DNA from 2 places in the Aneurinibacillus baijiui genome. Region 2 is predicted to be linked to the other one. Evidence: a T-box and tRNA genes for the amino acid it is inferred to sense, from the RefSeq annotation. Region 2 holds a T-box; the other holds one or more tRNA genes.
The links. A T-box is a leader RNA that pairs with one kind of tRNA and senses whether it is charged. The one in region 2 lies ahead of metG (methionine--tRNA ligase), so its partner is inferred to be a tRNA-Met.

Region 1 (7,626 bases), on a different contig from region 2:
ATGCGTCAGCGATTAGGCATTGCTCAGGCGTTGTTAGGTGACCCGAAGCTTTTAATATTGGATGAACCGACCAATGGCCTTGATCCGCAGGGAATTAAAGAGCTGCGGGCTTTTATCCGACAGCTTGCCAGTGAAGGGCTGAGCGTATTCATCTCAAGTCATCTGCTCAGTGAAATCCAATTGATGTGTGATCGAGTCGCTATTATTAATAAAGGACAAATTATTCGCGTAGGCGAAGTGGATGAACTGTTAACTCAAGAATTCCGTACTATTATTTGGTATGGGGAGCCGCAGAAGGCGCTTCGCCGTTGCCTTGCGTCCTCACCGTTTGTGCAGGTGCAAGAGGAGCCGACATCGGATGGAGGGATTATAACCGATGTTGTTCCCGAGCATATTTCCGAATTGAACGCCGCGTTGGTCGCTCAAGGCATTGCAGTCCAAGGGATCGAATGGAAAAAGCCAAGTCTTGAAGACTTGTTTCTGGATATGACCGAGGGGGAGCGCCATGTCTAACTTGTATGGATTGGTTATGAATGAGACGGTGAAGATATTGCAGCGGAAGCGGCTGTGGGTGATTGTATTGATTTTGTTAGTGCTCGTACCGATTTTTACATATGCTCAATTACGCGCCACCATAAGCAATCAAAAGCAGCTTGGAACGACCGATTGGAAAGTAGCGGTACGGCAGAGCATTAACGATACAACCAACCGATTGAGCAGCACGCGCATTCCGGAAGAATGGAAGAAGTGGATGCAGATTCGGATTCAACAGCAGCAGTATTACTTGGATCATGACATCAATCCGACCTCGCCGAACGGCGTTACATTCACGCGGGATTTCATGAGCAATGCCGTATCCTTATTCATCCCATTGCTCATTGTGGTCGTTGCTTCTGATCTTGTCTCGGGTGAACATACGAGCGGGACGATTAAGCTTCTGCTAACGCGTCCTGTTACACGTGGAAGGGTGCTCACAAGCAAGCTGATTGCCCTTGTCTTATTTGTATCGGCGATTGTGATGTTAACAGGGATCATTGCGTACCTGATTTCAGGGCTTGTCTTCGGATATGGGGGCTGGACGTATCCGGTATTGACCGGTTTTCAGATTCGTGGGGAAGATGTAAATACGGAAGGTGTGCATGTGCTGCCGCAATGGCTGTATATTCTTATGGAATACGGTCTCTCATGGTACGCTTGTCTTGCAGTTGCATGCATTGCCTTTATGGTATCAGTCCTGGTACGCACGACGGCGGCTGGCATGGGGATTATGGTGTCGGCATTGATTGCCGGAACAATTCTTACGAACATGGCCTCTGCTTGGGAGTCGGCGAAGTACTTTTTTATGGTTAATTTGCAACTGCCTGATTACTTATCAGGTACTCTGCCGCCTATTCCCGGGTTAAGCCTTCCCTTTTCACTGGCAGTGCTTGGAATATGGAGCGCAGTATCGCTGCTTATTGCGTATACGGTATTTATCCGGCGCGATGTGCTCAGCTAAAATGAAACGGGACAAATCGCTACAGATGCGGTTTGTCCCGTTTTTTATGGGAAAGCTTATGCTTTTTTTGCAGCGTCTACTGTCGGAAGAGGTGCGATATCATATCCGCGGTTTTTAAGCAGTTCGATGACTTTTGGAAGCAGATGCACCGTTTGTTCTTTCTCATGCATAAGTATAATTGAACCCGGCTTTACTTCACGAGCAATATTATCCATAATAAGGTTGGGCTTATCTCCATATTTCCAATCCAGACTATCAACATTCCAATACGTTAGGATTTGATTGGTTTCTTTAGAGGCTAGCATCGTATTGTGATCCACGGCCCCATAGGGTGGGCGGAAATAATGGATAGGCACGCCGATTTTTTGCGAGATGTAGTCGGTAGATGCGCGAATCATCTGGATTTGTTCTTCTTTTGATTTTTTTGCTAATCTGGCATGATTCATAGTGTGTGTCCCAATAACATGGCCGTTTTTGATCATCTGCTTAGCAAATTCAGCTTCCTGCTCAGTCTTTAAGTTTTGCCCGATCCAAAAGAATCCGCCTTTAAGCTGCTGTTGATCCAAAATTGCTACGATATCTTTCGTATGCTTTCCGGGTCCGTCATCAAACGTTAAGTATACGGTCGGTTTTGAGCGTGGGATTTTTGCAATCATATGGCCGACGACTGGCATATCAGAAGAATGTGGTTGTGGTTTTGTTGTTTGAACTGGTGCGTCAGAAGCGGGTTTTGTAGCTGGATTTGGCTGTTGAGTTGGTTGGTCTTTATGTTCGTCCGTATTCTTATCGGAAACCGCTTCACCAGCAATTTGGTTTAGTATTTTATTTGCTGATTGAACGGATGGGCTTTCATTAAAAATCAAGTTAATCTGAATAATTGCGCCTAATAATAGGATAGCAAGCCAGATTCGATTTCTTCTTTTTCTCCTCCGGTTATTCTCCAAAGTAAGTCCCTTCTTTCTCTATAAGGTCATGCTTGACAATATGGCTGAGAGGTCTGCGTTGAATAAGGGTGGCAATTTTTTACGTATAAAGCTATATCGCATATTCTACTATAAAAACGAGGCCAGTGCGTAAAAAGTTCCAGTAAAAATAAAAATTAATAAGTTTGTAAAAAGACTCCATAGCGCTATGGAATGTGTAAAAACGAAGGAAATGTTCTGCAAAACTTTCCTCCAAAGAAAGAAATCGTTATAATGAAGGCAATCGTTTTTTTTGAAAAAAGATTGCAATGGAATGCCAACAAAAAGTAACGGAGGGATTTTACCATGATGTCATATGATGAATATATGCGTTCAGTTATTCAACCGATGCGTACAGAACTTACATCTGTAGGATTTGAAGAGCTGCTGACGCCCGAGGATGTAGAGGCGAAGTTTGAGAACATGAAAGGAACTGCGCTTGTAGTTGTCAATTCCGTATGCGGATGTGCAGCAGGACTTGCTCGTCCGGCTGTAGCGTATTCGGTGCAGAATAGCGAGAAGAAGCCGGATCATCTCTATACGGTGTTTGCAGGTCAAGATAAAGAAGCAACAGCAAAAGCGAGAGAGTATTTTACAGGCTATCCGCCATCCTCACCATCTTTCGCGTTGCTAAAGGACGGGAAGTTGGTCTATATGATGGAGCGCCATCAGATCGAGAACCGCCCGCTTGAAATCATTGCTTCTGATCTGCTTGAAGCATACAAACAGCATTGTGAATAAAAAGAGAGGCTCCTTTCCCATATACGGGGAAGGAGCCTTTTTAAAATGCTTGCCTTTATGTTGGCTGCGTGATAGGATATATCTTGTGACTGTTAAAAGTTACGGACAGGTGTCCGAGTCGGTCGAAGGAGCACGATTGGAAATCGTGTAGGCGGGGTTAACTCGTCTCGTGGGTTCGAATCCCACCCTGTCCGCCATTTATATATGGAGAAGTACCCAAGAGGCTGTAAGGGGCTCCCCTGCTAAGGGAGTAGACGGGTTAAACCGTGCGAGGGTTCGAATCCCTCCTTCTCCGCCATCATTACGTTTTAAGGCGGTGTAGCTCAGCTGGCTAGAGCGTACGGTTCATACCCGTAAGGTCGGGGGTTCGATCCCCTCCGCCGCTACCATGGACTTTTTGTATATATTGTACCATCGACGGGAAGTGGCTCAGCTTGGTAGAGCGCCTCGTTCGGGACGAGGAGGTCGCAGGTTCAAATCCTGTCTTCCCGACCATTATATATTGAGATCTCAAAGCTTCAATTCGATATGCGAATTGAAGCTTTTTTTAATGTTTATTAATTTTTTTCGATTAATTTTTTAAATTGTAACTTGTTTCGTGAAGGAAAATGGTGGATACTGGTAGTATAGGTTTTTGTGCCTATTATTTTGGCAGTTGCAAGAAATAGAACTTGATAGAGAAAAGGAGAATATGCATGGAAAAGAAGTATTCCCCGAGAGTAAAAAGGACCAGAGAAAAGATCCTGCTTTCAGCTGTAGAGATTTTCTCGCAAAAAGGTTTCCAGGCTTCCACCATACGTGAAATCGCCCGCTTGGCTGGTGTAAATGATCTGACAGTGTATCGTCACTTTGAGAGCAAGGAAAAGCTGTTTACGGAGATGTTCCAGCGTCATGCGCTGCTAACAGAAATTAGCGAATATATTGTACAACGTATATCAGATGATTATGAACGGGATTTGCGTTCCATCATTCGCACGTTTGTTTCCTCATTCAAAAAAGAGCTGCCTTTGATTAAGCTTTTGCTCAGTGAAGCGGAAAAGATGGAAGAGTGCCGTAAATATGTGGCAATGTTTTCCGAAAAAATTATTGAGAAGCTTACTGCGTTTTTCGATTACTACAAAATTGCGGGTCAGGTGCGGCCAAGTGCCAATAGCTATGCGATTGCTTCCGGTCTCTACAATATATTATTTGCCCGTATTTATTCCCTTATCCTTCACGGAGATGATGTACAGCCTTCTTCTATGCCAGAAGAAGCAGTTATGGATGGATGGACAGACTTATTTATCTCAGGAACACTAATTTCCGAATATTCGTATGCCAAATAACGAACAAATATAGCAATAGACATAAAAACATTCGTATTTTTTATTGATTCTTTACATAGTAGACGATATAATCAGGAAGGTCTCAAAAATAGATGTACATCCAGGAGGGCTTTCAACTGATGAGGTACGATATTGTGATTGTAGGTGCCGGCCCGGCCGGTATCTTTACGGCATATGAATTAACACGCAAAAATCCTGCTTTAGATGTGTTATTAATAGATAAAGGACACGATATCTTCAAACGTCGCTGTCCCATTTTAGAAAAGAAAATTAAAAAGTGTCCGCCTCCTGCCGGTCGTAAGGAATTCAGTGGCTGTCTGCCGGCTTGTTCGATTACGAATGGTTTTGGCGGTGCGGGTGCTTATTCGGATGGTAAGTTTAACATCACCACTGAATTTGGTGGCTGGATGACTGATTATCTCGCTCCTTCAGAGGTGCTGGAGCTGATTCGTTATGTTGATGAGATTAACTTGGAGCATGGTGCGACGTTAAGTATTACTGATCCTACAACGTCAGCAGTGCGTGAAATTGAGCGAAAAGCTGCAGGTGTGGGTTTGAAATTGCTGCGTGCAAACGTTCGCCATCTCGGAACGGAACAAAACCTTGAGATTCTTCAAAGCATCTATCGAGAGTTAGAGAAGAGAATCACGATGAAGTTCAAAACAGAAGTCGCTGATATTCTTGTTGAAAATACGGAAACAGGTCTACGTATCCAGGGAGTGGAATGCAAATCCGGCGAAACATATCTAGCTGACCATGTAGTAATCGTTCCGGGACGTGACGGTTCTGAATGGTTCGGCAATATCTTAAAGCGTCAAGGACTTCGTCTGCTGAATAACCAAGTAGATATCGGTGTTCGAGTTGAGACATCCAATGTAGTTATGGAAGAAATTAATGAGCATCTATATGAAGGGAAATTCCTGTATAAATCTACTACAGATCAAATAATTCGAAGTTTTTGCTCCAATCCAAGCGGTCATGTAGTCGTAGAGAACCATAGTGGTGTCATGGCGGCAAATGGACATGCTTACAAAGATGAGAAGCTTGGTTCTCCAAATACGAACTTTGCTCTGCTTGTCTCCCATGTGTTTACGGAACCGTTTGATAAACCGAACGAGTATGCCAAAGAAATCTGCTGCCATGCGAATGATTTATCTAATGGCTCCGTCATCGTGCAGCGCTACGGAGATATTAAGCGCGGGCGCAGAACGACAGAAAAACGCTTAAAAGAAGGTTTTCTAGAACCGACGCTGAAAGAAGCTGTGCCGGGTGATTTAGGACTTGTATTGCCGTATAATACGATGAAGAGTTTAATTGAGATGGTGGAAGCACTGGATCATGTAACACCTGGAATTGCGAGCGAACATACGTTGTTCTATGGCGTGGAAGCTAAATTTTACTCTGCGCGTCCTTACCTCAATGAGCATTTTGAGACGGAGATTCAGGGACTCTATGCTGGAGGAGACGGTGCAGGCATTACACGTGGACTTGCCCAGGCTGGAGCTTGTGGCGTTCATATTGCACGTGACATCTTAATCAAAGTGAAAACACCGGCAGAAACCGTATAGCATGAGATTTCTTTCCACTTATTCTCTGTATTTTCTCTGTTTTCTATGATATAAAATGAAAAGAAAAGAGGGTGGAATAGGGAATGAGAGGAAAGCCAACCGTATTGATTGTCGACGATGATGTTGATATTTGTTTTTTGATGGTTACCGCTATTCAATCCGATCAGGTAGAAGTACTTACTGCTTATTCGGGACAAGAGGCGCTGCAACTGTATGAACAGCATTATCCCGAACTGGTCCTGCTTGATATTCAATTGCCGGAGATGAACGGCATTGAAGTATTGAGCAAGATGAAAGAGATCGAGCAGGATTGTCAGGTGATTATGGTCACTGCCTATGCGACCATTGAGACGGCAGTGCAGGCGATGAAGCTAGGGGCGCTTGATTATATTTGCAAGCCGTTTAAGCTTCCTCAATTGCGGGATACGGTGCAGAATGCCATTGAGTTTATTATGAGTGTACCAGAACATTTGCCGACCCTTGAAGAAGTAGAGCGTAAGCACATTGAGAAGGTACTTAACGAAGTAGAAGGTAATCGCCGCCTGGCGGCTGAGAAGCTTGATATTTCCTTGCGAACGTTATATTACAAAATTAAACAATATAATATTTCCACCCCTTAAAATCCAGAAATGTACCAATCTGGATTTTTTTCTGCAATTTTTGCACTTCAGCCCTCTAGAGTATAATGTTTACAATGGTAGTAATATAGCCATAGAAAAAGGGATGTGCCGTATGCGAAGAAAACTATTTTTTCTTTTGGCGCTGTTGTTGTTGTCTGGTTGCTCACTGCTTTCTTCAGATAAAGAAGAAAAATATGTTCCTCATAATAAAACGCTGAAGATAGCGCTATTGCTAGAAGGAAAAAAATACGATCAGGGCTGGGATAACCAGGCATATGATGGTCTAAAGGAAATTAAGCGGACAATGAATGCGCAAACAATATATATGCAGCATGTAAATACGGAGCAAAAGCAGATTGCCGAAACCAAACGACTAGCTGAACAAGGTTATGAGCTTATTTTCGGTAATGGGCGCAGCTTTGAGAAGGTATTTAATCAGCTTGCTCCTGTTTATCCAAATACGCAGTTTGTTTTTTTTAACGGGAGATCGGAAGTGGATAATGTATCAGCCATTAATTTTACACCCGAATCGCTCGGATATTTCTCGGGTATGGTAGCTGCAACAATGACCAAGTCGAAAAAAGTAGGTTTAATTCCCGCTTACAGCTCTATGAATGAGATTGCTCCGTTTATACGGGGAGTTCAAGACTATAATAAAAAAGCTAAAGTGATGGTTCGGTCGGTAAATAGCTGGAATGACGGAGCAAAAGCGGTACAGATTGCCCAACAGATGATGGAAGAGGGCGCAGATATTCTTGTGCCTATGGGAGATGGTTTTAATATTGATGTAATTATGGAGGCTCATCATAAAGGACGATGGGCTATTGGATATATTTCCGATCAATCGTTCGTTTCTAAAGACACGGTTATTACCAGTACAGTGCAAAATGTCAGCGATGTCTATGTTAAAGT
Region 2 (7,626 bases):
ATACGACACAAAGACAGGTCGCCGAACTGCTGCATCGCAGCATGCAACATAACCGTCTTTCGCATGCGTATCTCTTTGTTGGCCCCAAAGGAGCCGGCAAGAAAAAAATGGCTCAGCATCTTGTTAAGGCGATTTTTTGTTTACAGCAAAATGGAGACAGTTGTGGAAAGTGTAAGAATTGCCGATTGATTGAAGAAGGCAATCACTTAGACGTGCATTGGGTGGAGCCGGATAAGAACATTATTCGCATGAAACAAATCGAAGACCTCCAGAAAAAATTTGCATATCGTGCAGCAGAGTCCAGTCATAAAGTATATATTATGGAAGAAGCCGATAAGATGAATCAAGAGGCGACGAACCGTCTGCTGAAATTCTTGGAGGAGCCCCCACAGGGTGTGGTGGCCATTCTTCTCACCAGTAATATTCATGATCTTTTACCTACCATTCTTTCCCGCTGCCAAATCCTTCACTTTAATGCACCTTCTCCAGAAGCAATTGCAAAGCTTCTTGAACAAGAAGGAGTAAGACCGGGCTTGGCCAGGGCTTCTGCTCATATTGCCAACGATATAGACGGTGCGCGCACATTATGTCAAACAGAATCGTTTGCGCAGGTAAGAAGCCTAGTGATACAATTAAGTGAGGACATTATGGAACGAGGCGCATATGCTCTCGTTACCCTTCATGATAAACTCCTTAAGCAGGAGAAGGACCCTGAAAGAATTGCCCTGTTTCTTGATTTATTGCTGCTCTGGTTTCGTGATTTATTACTTTTTTTGCTGGGACAGGAATCCCAGATTACGAATAATGATCAGATGGAGCCCATTCGGAAACAGGCATTGCGCATCAGTCAGCGCAGACTTGTGGATGGAATGGGGACAATCCTGGTAACGAAAAACAGGCTTACGCATTATGCGAACCTGCAGTTATCCTTGGAAGATATGGTGCTTCGTCTGCAGGAGGGATAACATTTTGTTTGATGTAGTAGGTGTTCGCTTTAAGAAAGCGGGCAAGATATATTATTTCGATCCGGGTGAATTTCCGGTTGAGAATCATGATGCTGTAATTGTAGAGACAGCACGGGGAGTAGAGTACGGACAGGTGGTTATCGGTCGTAAGCAAGTGAGCGAAGATGATGTTGTATTGCCGCTGAAGAAGGTGCTGCGTATTGCTGATGAACAGGATCGTCTTCAAGTGGAGGAGAACCGCAGGCTTGCTCAGGAAGCTTTCGGCACCTGTCAGGAAAAGATCGCTATCCATAAGCTGGAGATGAAGCTTGTGGATGTGGAATATACGTTTGATAAAAATAAAGTCATTTTTTACTTTACGGCAGATGGCCGGGTTGATTTCCGTGAATTGGTTAAAGATCTGGCTGCCATCTTCCGCACACGTATCGAACTGCGCCAGATTGGTGTGCGGGATGAGGCGAAGATGCTTGGCGGGATTGGACCGTGCGGCCGTATGCTCTGCTGTTCTACATTCCTTGGGGATTTTGAGCCGGTATCGATTAAGATGGCTAAAGACCAGAATCTTTCACTGAATCCGGCAAAAATATCTGGCTTATGCGGGCGTTTGATGTGCTGCTTGAAATATGAGAACGATAATTATGAGAACGCCAAGGATGAATTACCGGATATAGGGAAGGAAGTAGCGACGCCGATGGGATACGGTCGGGTCGTAGGCCTGAACATTCTAGAACGCAAAGTTCAGGTAGATGTATATGAGGTAGAACAAGTACTAGAACTGCCTCTCGAAGAAATTAGCGTGGTGGAGAAGGTGCAGTAGAGAATAACTGAGGTGGGGATTGTGAACAAACAAAGCATGTTTCACCAGCTTGCGTTAATTGAAGAGAAGGTAGGGGGGTTATATGAAGAGATCGGTCATCTAAAGAACGCGATGCTGGAGCTTATGGAAGAAAACAAAAATCTCTTAATTGAAAATCAACACCTTAGAGATCGGTTGCAGCAGCGTGAGATGGAGCTTGAGAAGAAGGAAAAGCGCCAGAGCAGTATGGCTAAAGCGAAAAAAGACAAGAAAACACGGGCGGTCGTCGGAGAAGGGTATGACAATTTGGCTCGCTTGTACCAAGAAGGCTTCCATATTTGTAATGTGCATTACGGAAGCTTGCGAACGGACGGAGATTGTCTATTTTGTCTTGCATTTTTAAATAAACAGGGATAACGATAAACGACCCGTACTTTATGCGGGTCGTTTTTTGCGAAAGGAACGAATGTACGGGATGGAGAATATGAAGCTGAATCCGGATGAGCGGCTGGATGATTTATTGACAAAGAATATGAAGATCATACAAAGCAACGAAGTATTCTGTTTCTCGCTTGATGCGGTGCTGCTTGCCCGCTTCATCTCCCTTCCAATGAAACGCGGACGAATCATTGACTTGTGTACCGGCAACGGGGTCATTCCATTATTGCTCAGCGCCCGGACGGAGTGTCCGATTGATGCGGTAGAAATTCAGGATCGATTGTACGATATGGCGAAGCGCAATGTTGCATTGAATGGGCTAGACGAACGCATTGTGATATATCATGGCGATGTAAAAGAGGCCCATACCTTTTTGCCGAACAGAGGATACGATGCCTTGACATGTAACCCGCCATATATGCCGGTTATCGGCGGTGACAAAAACAAACGCAGCCATGTTGCCATCGCCCGTCATGAAATTCTGCTGAATTTAGAAGAAATGATTCGGACAAGCAGCCGTTTGGTACGCAGTGGAGGGAAGGTAGCCTACGTTCATCGTGCAGGAAGGCTAGGTGACTTGATTACTCTAATGCGGCAGTACAGAATAGAACCAAAACGCATCCGTCTTGTTCATCCAAAGCCTGGTGCGGAAGCAAATATGGTGCTAATTGAAGGGATTCGCGATGGAAAGCCGGACGTGAAGATTTTGCCGCCTTTGATTGTATATAAGGAAGACGGCACATACTGTGATGAGATTTATTCAATCTACTATGGAGAGAGAAAGGAGGAGTAAGCATGCTGGTTCAGAAAAGCTTTGCACCCAAAGAGCATACAGGGAAGCTATATCTTGTAGCGACACCGATTGGCAATCTTGATGATATGACCGTACGTGCAGTTCGTACGCTTCAGGAAGTCGATATTATTGCTGCAGAGGATACTCGACAGACACGTAAGCTGCTGACGCATTTCCAAATTGAGACCCGGCTCATCAGCTATCATGAGCATAATAAAACGGCAAGCGGTCCTGAAATTATTCGCTTAATTAATGAAGGAGCGAGCATAGCTCTTGTCAGTGATGCAGGTCTGCCGGCTATTTCCGATCCTGGTCAAGAACTTGTACATGATGCGATAGCGGAAGGCATTGCGGTGATTCCGATTCCAGGTGCTAATGCCGGCTTATCAGCCCTTATCGTGTCTGGATTATCTACAGACGGATTTGTTTTTCGCGGATTTCTGCCGCGTGATAAAAAGGAACGTCGGGAAGAATTAGAGCGTCTGCGGCCTTATCCTGAGACATTGATCTTCTATGAGTCCCCGCACCGTATAGATAAAACTCTTCGTGAGATGCAGGAGATACTAGGAGACCGAGCCATAGCGCTAGGAAGAGAGTTAACCAAGCGCTATGAAGAATTCGTACGGGGGTGTATAGAAGATGTGCTTGTATTTCTTGAAGAGCAGGAAGAAATTCGTGGCGAATTCACTGTAATTGTGGAAGGAAACGCGGGAGAAGAGGACAGTGAGGCAGCAGAGTGGTGGCAGGGACTTGATATTGTTACGCATGTGAATGTTCATATTGAAAAAGGTTTGCTTAAAAAGGACGCATTAAAACAAGTCGCAATGGAACGCGGTTTGCCAAAACGGGACATCTACAATGAGTATCACCAAAACGAAAAATAAGCTTCTCCGCTAAGCGGAGAAGCTTTTCTTCTATTATATAAATATCTTACGCTTTTTGCATGGCAGGCATCTCAGATAGGCAACCACCGCAGATAATTTTTCCTTTGTAAGTGATTGTCTCATCCGTGCTACCGCAGAAAACGCAAGCAGGCTCATATTTTTTCAGCATAATACGTTCGCCATCTACATAAATTTCCAAGGCATCTTTTTCCCCGATACCTAGCGTGCGGCGAAGTTCAATTGGGATAACAACGCGACCCAGTTCGTCTACTTTTCTTACAATACCTGTTGATTTCATGTGTACTGTGTCTCCTCTCATATCATTAGATTTATCTATTTTATCGTCAAAATTCGACAAATCTTTCTTAAACACTATCCTAACAGGTTTTTACCTATAGGTCAACCAGTTACTGGGATTATAGCATAAAAAATTCTCATTATATGTAAAAAAAATGCTATAAAAGGTAAAAAAATGCTCTTAATGTAATATATATGCTAATTATACAACATCTTTCTGTTGTTAATCTATTAGTAAATTATACTTTTTTTATGATTAGGTCCAAAAAATAAACCTGATTTTTGTTGGTTTTATATAAATTCGACAAAATTTATCTTTTTCATGTTGTTTATTCGACAAATAAGTAAAATAAAGGCTTTTACGCTTACGTACAGTGTCGACTTGACGGAAGCAACCGTTTCATGTATAGATTAAAAAAGAAAAGGTAATCAATGTAGATAAATATGTAAAGAGACGATGAAGGGAAGAGTACTCACGTATACTTTTTGCAGAGAGCCGGGATTGGTGGGAGCCGGTAAAAGGAGCGGGATGAAGATGGCCCCTGAGTTCTGCCCTCGAACGCGTAAGCTGCGCGTAAGAGAGCAGCGTTCCCCTCGTTACGGGAATAGAGCCTGTCTGTGCATTTTTTCTACTGTACACTGACAGGGAAGTTGGGTGGTACCACGAGAGCTTCTCGTCCCATTTTGGGATGAGGGTTTTTTTTAGTTTTCTTACATTTTTTAGGTGAAAGGATGAGCGAGATTGAGTAAGCCTACTTATTACATTACGACACCGATTTATTATCCGAGCAACACCCTTCATATTGGCAATGCATACACGACCATTGCTTGTGATGCATTGGCCCGCTATAAACGTTTACGCGGCTATGACGTATATTATTTAACCGGTACAGATGAGCATGGTCAAAAATTGCAACAGCGTGCCGCAGAAGAGGGCAAGCAGCCATTGGAGTTTATTGATCCTGTCGTGGATTGGATCAAGGACCTGTGGGCTCGCCTCGATATTTCTTACGATGACTTCATTCGTACGACCCAGCAGCGTCATAAAGATGCAGTACAGAAAATCTTCCAGAAGCTTGTCGACAAAGGCGACATCTATCTTGGTGAATATGAAGGGTATTATTGTGTACCTTGCGAAGCGTTCTGGACTGAACATCAATCCAAAAAGGATGGGGAGCATATCTGTCCGGATTGCGGTCGCCCGGTAACGCTTGTAAAAGAGAAGAGTTACTTTTTCCGCATGTCGAAATATCAGGATCGTCTCCTAAAATACATTGAGGAGAATCCTGACTTCATTCAACCGGCGTCACGACGCAATGAAATGGTAAACAACTTCTTAAAGCCTGGTCTTGAAGATCTAAGTGTCTCTAGAACTTCATTCGATTGGGGTATCAAGCTACCGAACGATCCGGAACACGTCATCTATGTCTGGATTGACGCGCTTGCAAATTACATTACTGCACTAGGCTATATGGGTGATGACGAGTCTAAATTCAACCGTTATTGGCCGGCAGATGTTCATATGATTGGTAAAGACATTCTGCGTTTTCATACGATTTATTGGCCGATCATTCTCATGGCGCTTGATCTTCCGCTGCCGAAAAAAGTGTTCGGACATGGCTGGCTGTTGATGCCAGATGGAAAAATGTCAAAATCAAAAGGAAACGTAATTGATCCGAAGTTCTTAATCGAGCGTTACGGCTCTGACTCCATTCGCTACTTCCTGCTGCGTGAGATTGCTTTTGGACAAGATGGCGTATTTACGCCAGAAGCATTTATCCAGCGTTTGAATTTTGATTTGGCGAATGATCTGGGAAATCTGGTTAGCCGTACGGTTGCAATGATTGAGAAATATTTTGATGGTATCATTCCTGCACCGACCGCACCTGATTCATTAGATGAGACACTTCAGGCTACGGCACGTAAAGCGATGGCTGAGCTGGAAGAAAGTATGGAAGAAATGAAGTTCGGCGGAGCGCTTGGAAGCCTATGGGAGCTTGTCAGCCGTACAAATAAGTACATTGATGAAACAACGCCATGGACATTGGCTAAAGATGAAGCAAATAGGGAACGTCTTGGTACCGTAATGTACAATTTGGCTGAAAGTATTCGGATTATCTCAATTGGAATCCAGCCATTTATGACCCATACACCGCGCAAGATTTGGACACAGTTGGGTATTACAGAAAATGAGGCGTACACAAGCTGGGATACAGCCAAAGAATGGGGCAAGCTTCCATCCGGTAGTAAGACAAATCGCGGCGAGGCGTTATTTCCGCGTCTTGAGTTGGAAAAGGAAATCGCAGTGATCGATGAAACCACAGCGTCTGCCCGTAAGCAAGCAGAAGAAAACAAAAAGAAAAAAGAGTTGAAAGAAGAAAAGCAGGACATACCTGAGATTGCCATCGACGAATTTATGAAGGTCGAACTGCGTGTAGCCCAGGTAATCGAAGCGGAAAAAATTCCGAAAGCTGACAAGCTGCTAAAAATCCAGCTTGACTTAGGGTATGAAAAACGTCAGGTTGTATCTGGTATTGCCAAGTACTACAGCCCCGAAGAACTGGTAGGCAAGAAGGTCATCTGTGTAACCAATTTGAAGCCGGTTAAGCTGCGCGGTGAGCTATCGAATGGAATGATTCTTGCTGCGTCTAAAGGTGATACCCTTACGCTTGCGACCGTCCCCGACAATATGCCAAACGGTGCTATCGTTAAATAAGTACTGTAAATGAAAAGGGAAGGAGTGTAAGCCATGCTGTTTGATACGCATGCACATTTAAATGACGAGAAGTTTGATGAAGACCGAGCCGAGACGATTGCCCGTGCACGAGAGAACGGCATCTCCTATATCTGCAACATCGGGTATAATCGTGAGACGATTGAGACTTCTCTTGCGCTTGCTCATCAATACGATTTTATTTACACCGCGATTGGCTGGCATCCGCAAGATGCTAAGACATTGACAGAAGAAGATTTGAGTTGGATTGAACAGTTGGCGAAGGAAGAGAAAAAAGTGGTGGCCATCGGAGAGATCGGCCTGGATTATTACTGGGATACGTCTCCAAAGGATATACAGCAAGAGGTATTCCGCAAGCAAATCCGCCTGGCGAAAAAACTTTCGCTGCCAATCATAATCCACGACCGGGATGCGCATCAGGACATTCTAGATATTCTGCGTGAGGAAAAGGCGGAGGAGATCGGCGGCATTATGCACTGTTTCTCGGGCAGCCCCGAGATGGCGAAGCAATGCTTAGACTTGAACTTTTATATTTCGCTTGGCGGCCCGGTCACATTCAAAAATGCCAAAAAGCCAAAAGAAGTAGCCGAGATGGTACCTCTTGATCGCTTGTTGATCGAAACGGATTGCCCGTACCTGACTCCGGAGCCGTACCGTGGCAAGCGAAATGAAAGTGGATATGTTCGTTATGTGGCGGAAAAAATAGCCGAGTTGAAGAA

Region 1: it has a tRNA-Met gene. The T-box ahead of metG (methionine--tRNA ligase) is inferred to sense a tRNA for this amino acid. The anticodon was not compared.

Annotation. Positions count from the first base shown of each region.
Region 1 is NZ_JBFTXJ020000003.1:143,547-151,172, forward strand. Features, by position in the region: gene AB3351_RS07050 (ABC transporter ATP-binding protein) at 1-513, shown strand, start outside; gene AB3351_RS07055 (ABC transporter permease) at 506-1,498, shown strand; gene AB3351_RS07060 (polysaccharide deacetylase family protein) at 1,555-2,442, opposite strand; gene AB3351_RS07065 (BrxA/BrxB family bacilliredoxin) at 2,767-3,201, shown strand; tRNA gene AB3351_RS07070 (tRNA-Ser) at 3,305-3,398, shown strand; tRNA gene AB3351_RS07075 (tRNA-Ser) at 3,408-3,499, shown strand; tRNA gene AB3351_RS07080 (tRNA-Met) at 3,514-3,590, shown strand; tRNA gene AB3351_RS07085 (tRNA-Pro) at 3,620-3,696, shown strand; gene AB3351_RS07090 (TetR/AcrR family transcriptional regulator) at 3,897-4,526, shown strand; gene AB3351_RS07095 (NAD(P)/FAD-dependent oxidoreductase) at 4,646-6,094, shown strand; gene AB3351_RS07100 (response regulator) at 6,178-6,714, shown strand; gene AB3351_RS07105 (BMP family ABC transporter substrate-binding protein) at 6,827-7,626, shown strand, end outside.
Region 2 is NZ_JBFTXJ020000020.1:4,528-12,153, forward strand. Features, by position in the region: gene holB (DNA polymerase III subunit delta') at 1-965, shown strand, start outside; gene AB3351_RS22095 (PSP1 domain-containing protein) at 970-1,782, shown strand; gene yabA (DNA replication initiation control protein YabA) at 1,804-2,178, shown strand; gene AB3351_RS22105 (tRNA1(Val) (adenine(37)-N6)-methyltransferase) at 2,228-2,992, shown strand; gene rsmI (16S rRNA (cytidine(1402)-2'-O)-methyltransferase) at 2,995-3,876, shown strand; gene AB3351_RS22115 (AbrB/MazE/SpoVT family DNA-binding domain-containing protein) at 3,923-4,174, opposite strand; T-box leader at 4,622-4,858, shown strand; gene metG (methionine--tRNA ligase) at 4,916-6,889, shown strand; gene AB3351_RS22125 (TatD family hydrolase) at 6,923-7,626, shown strand, end outside.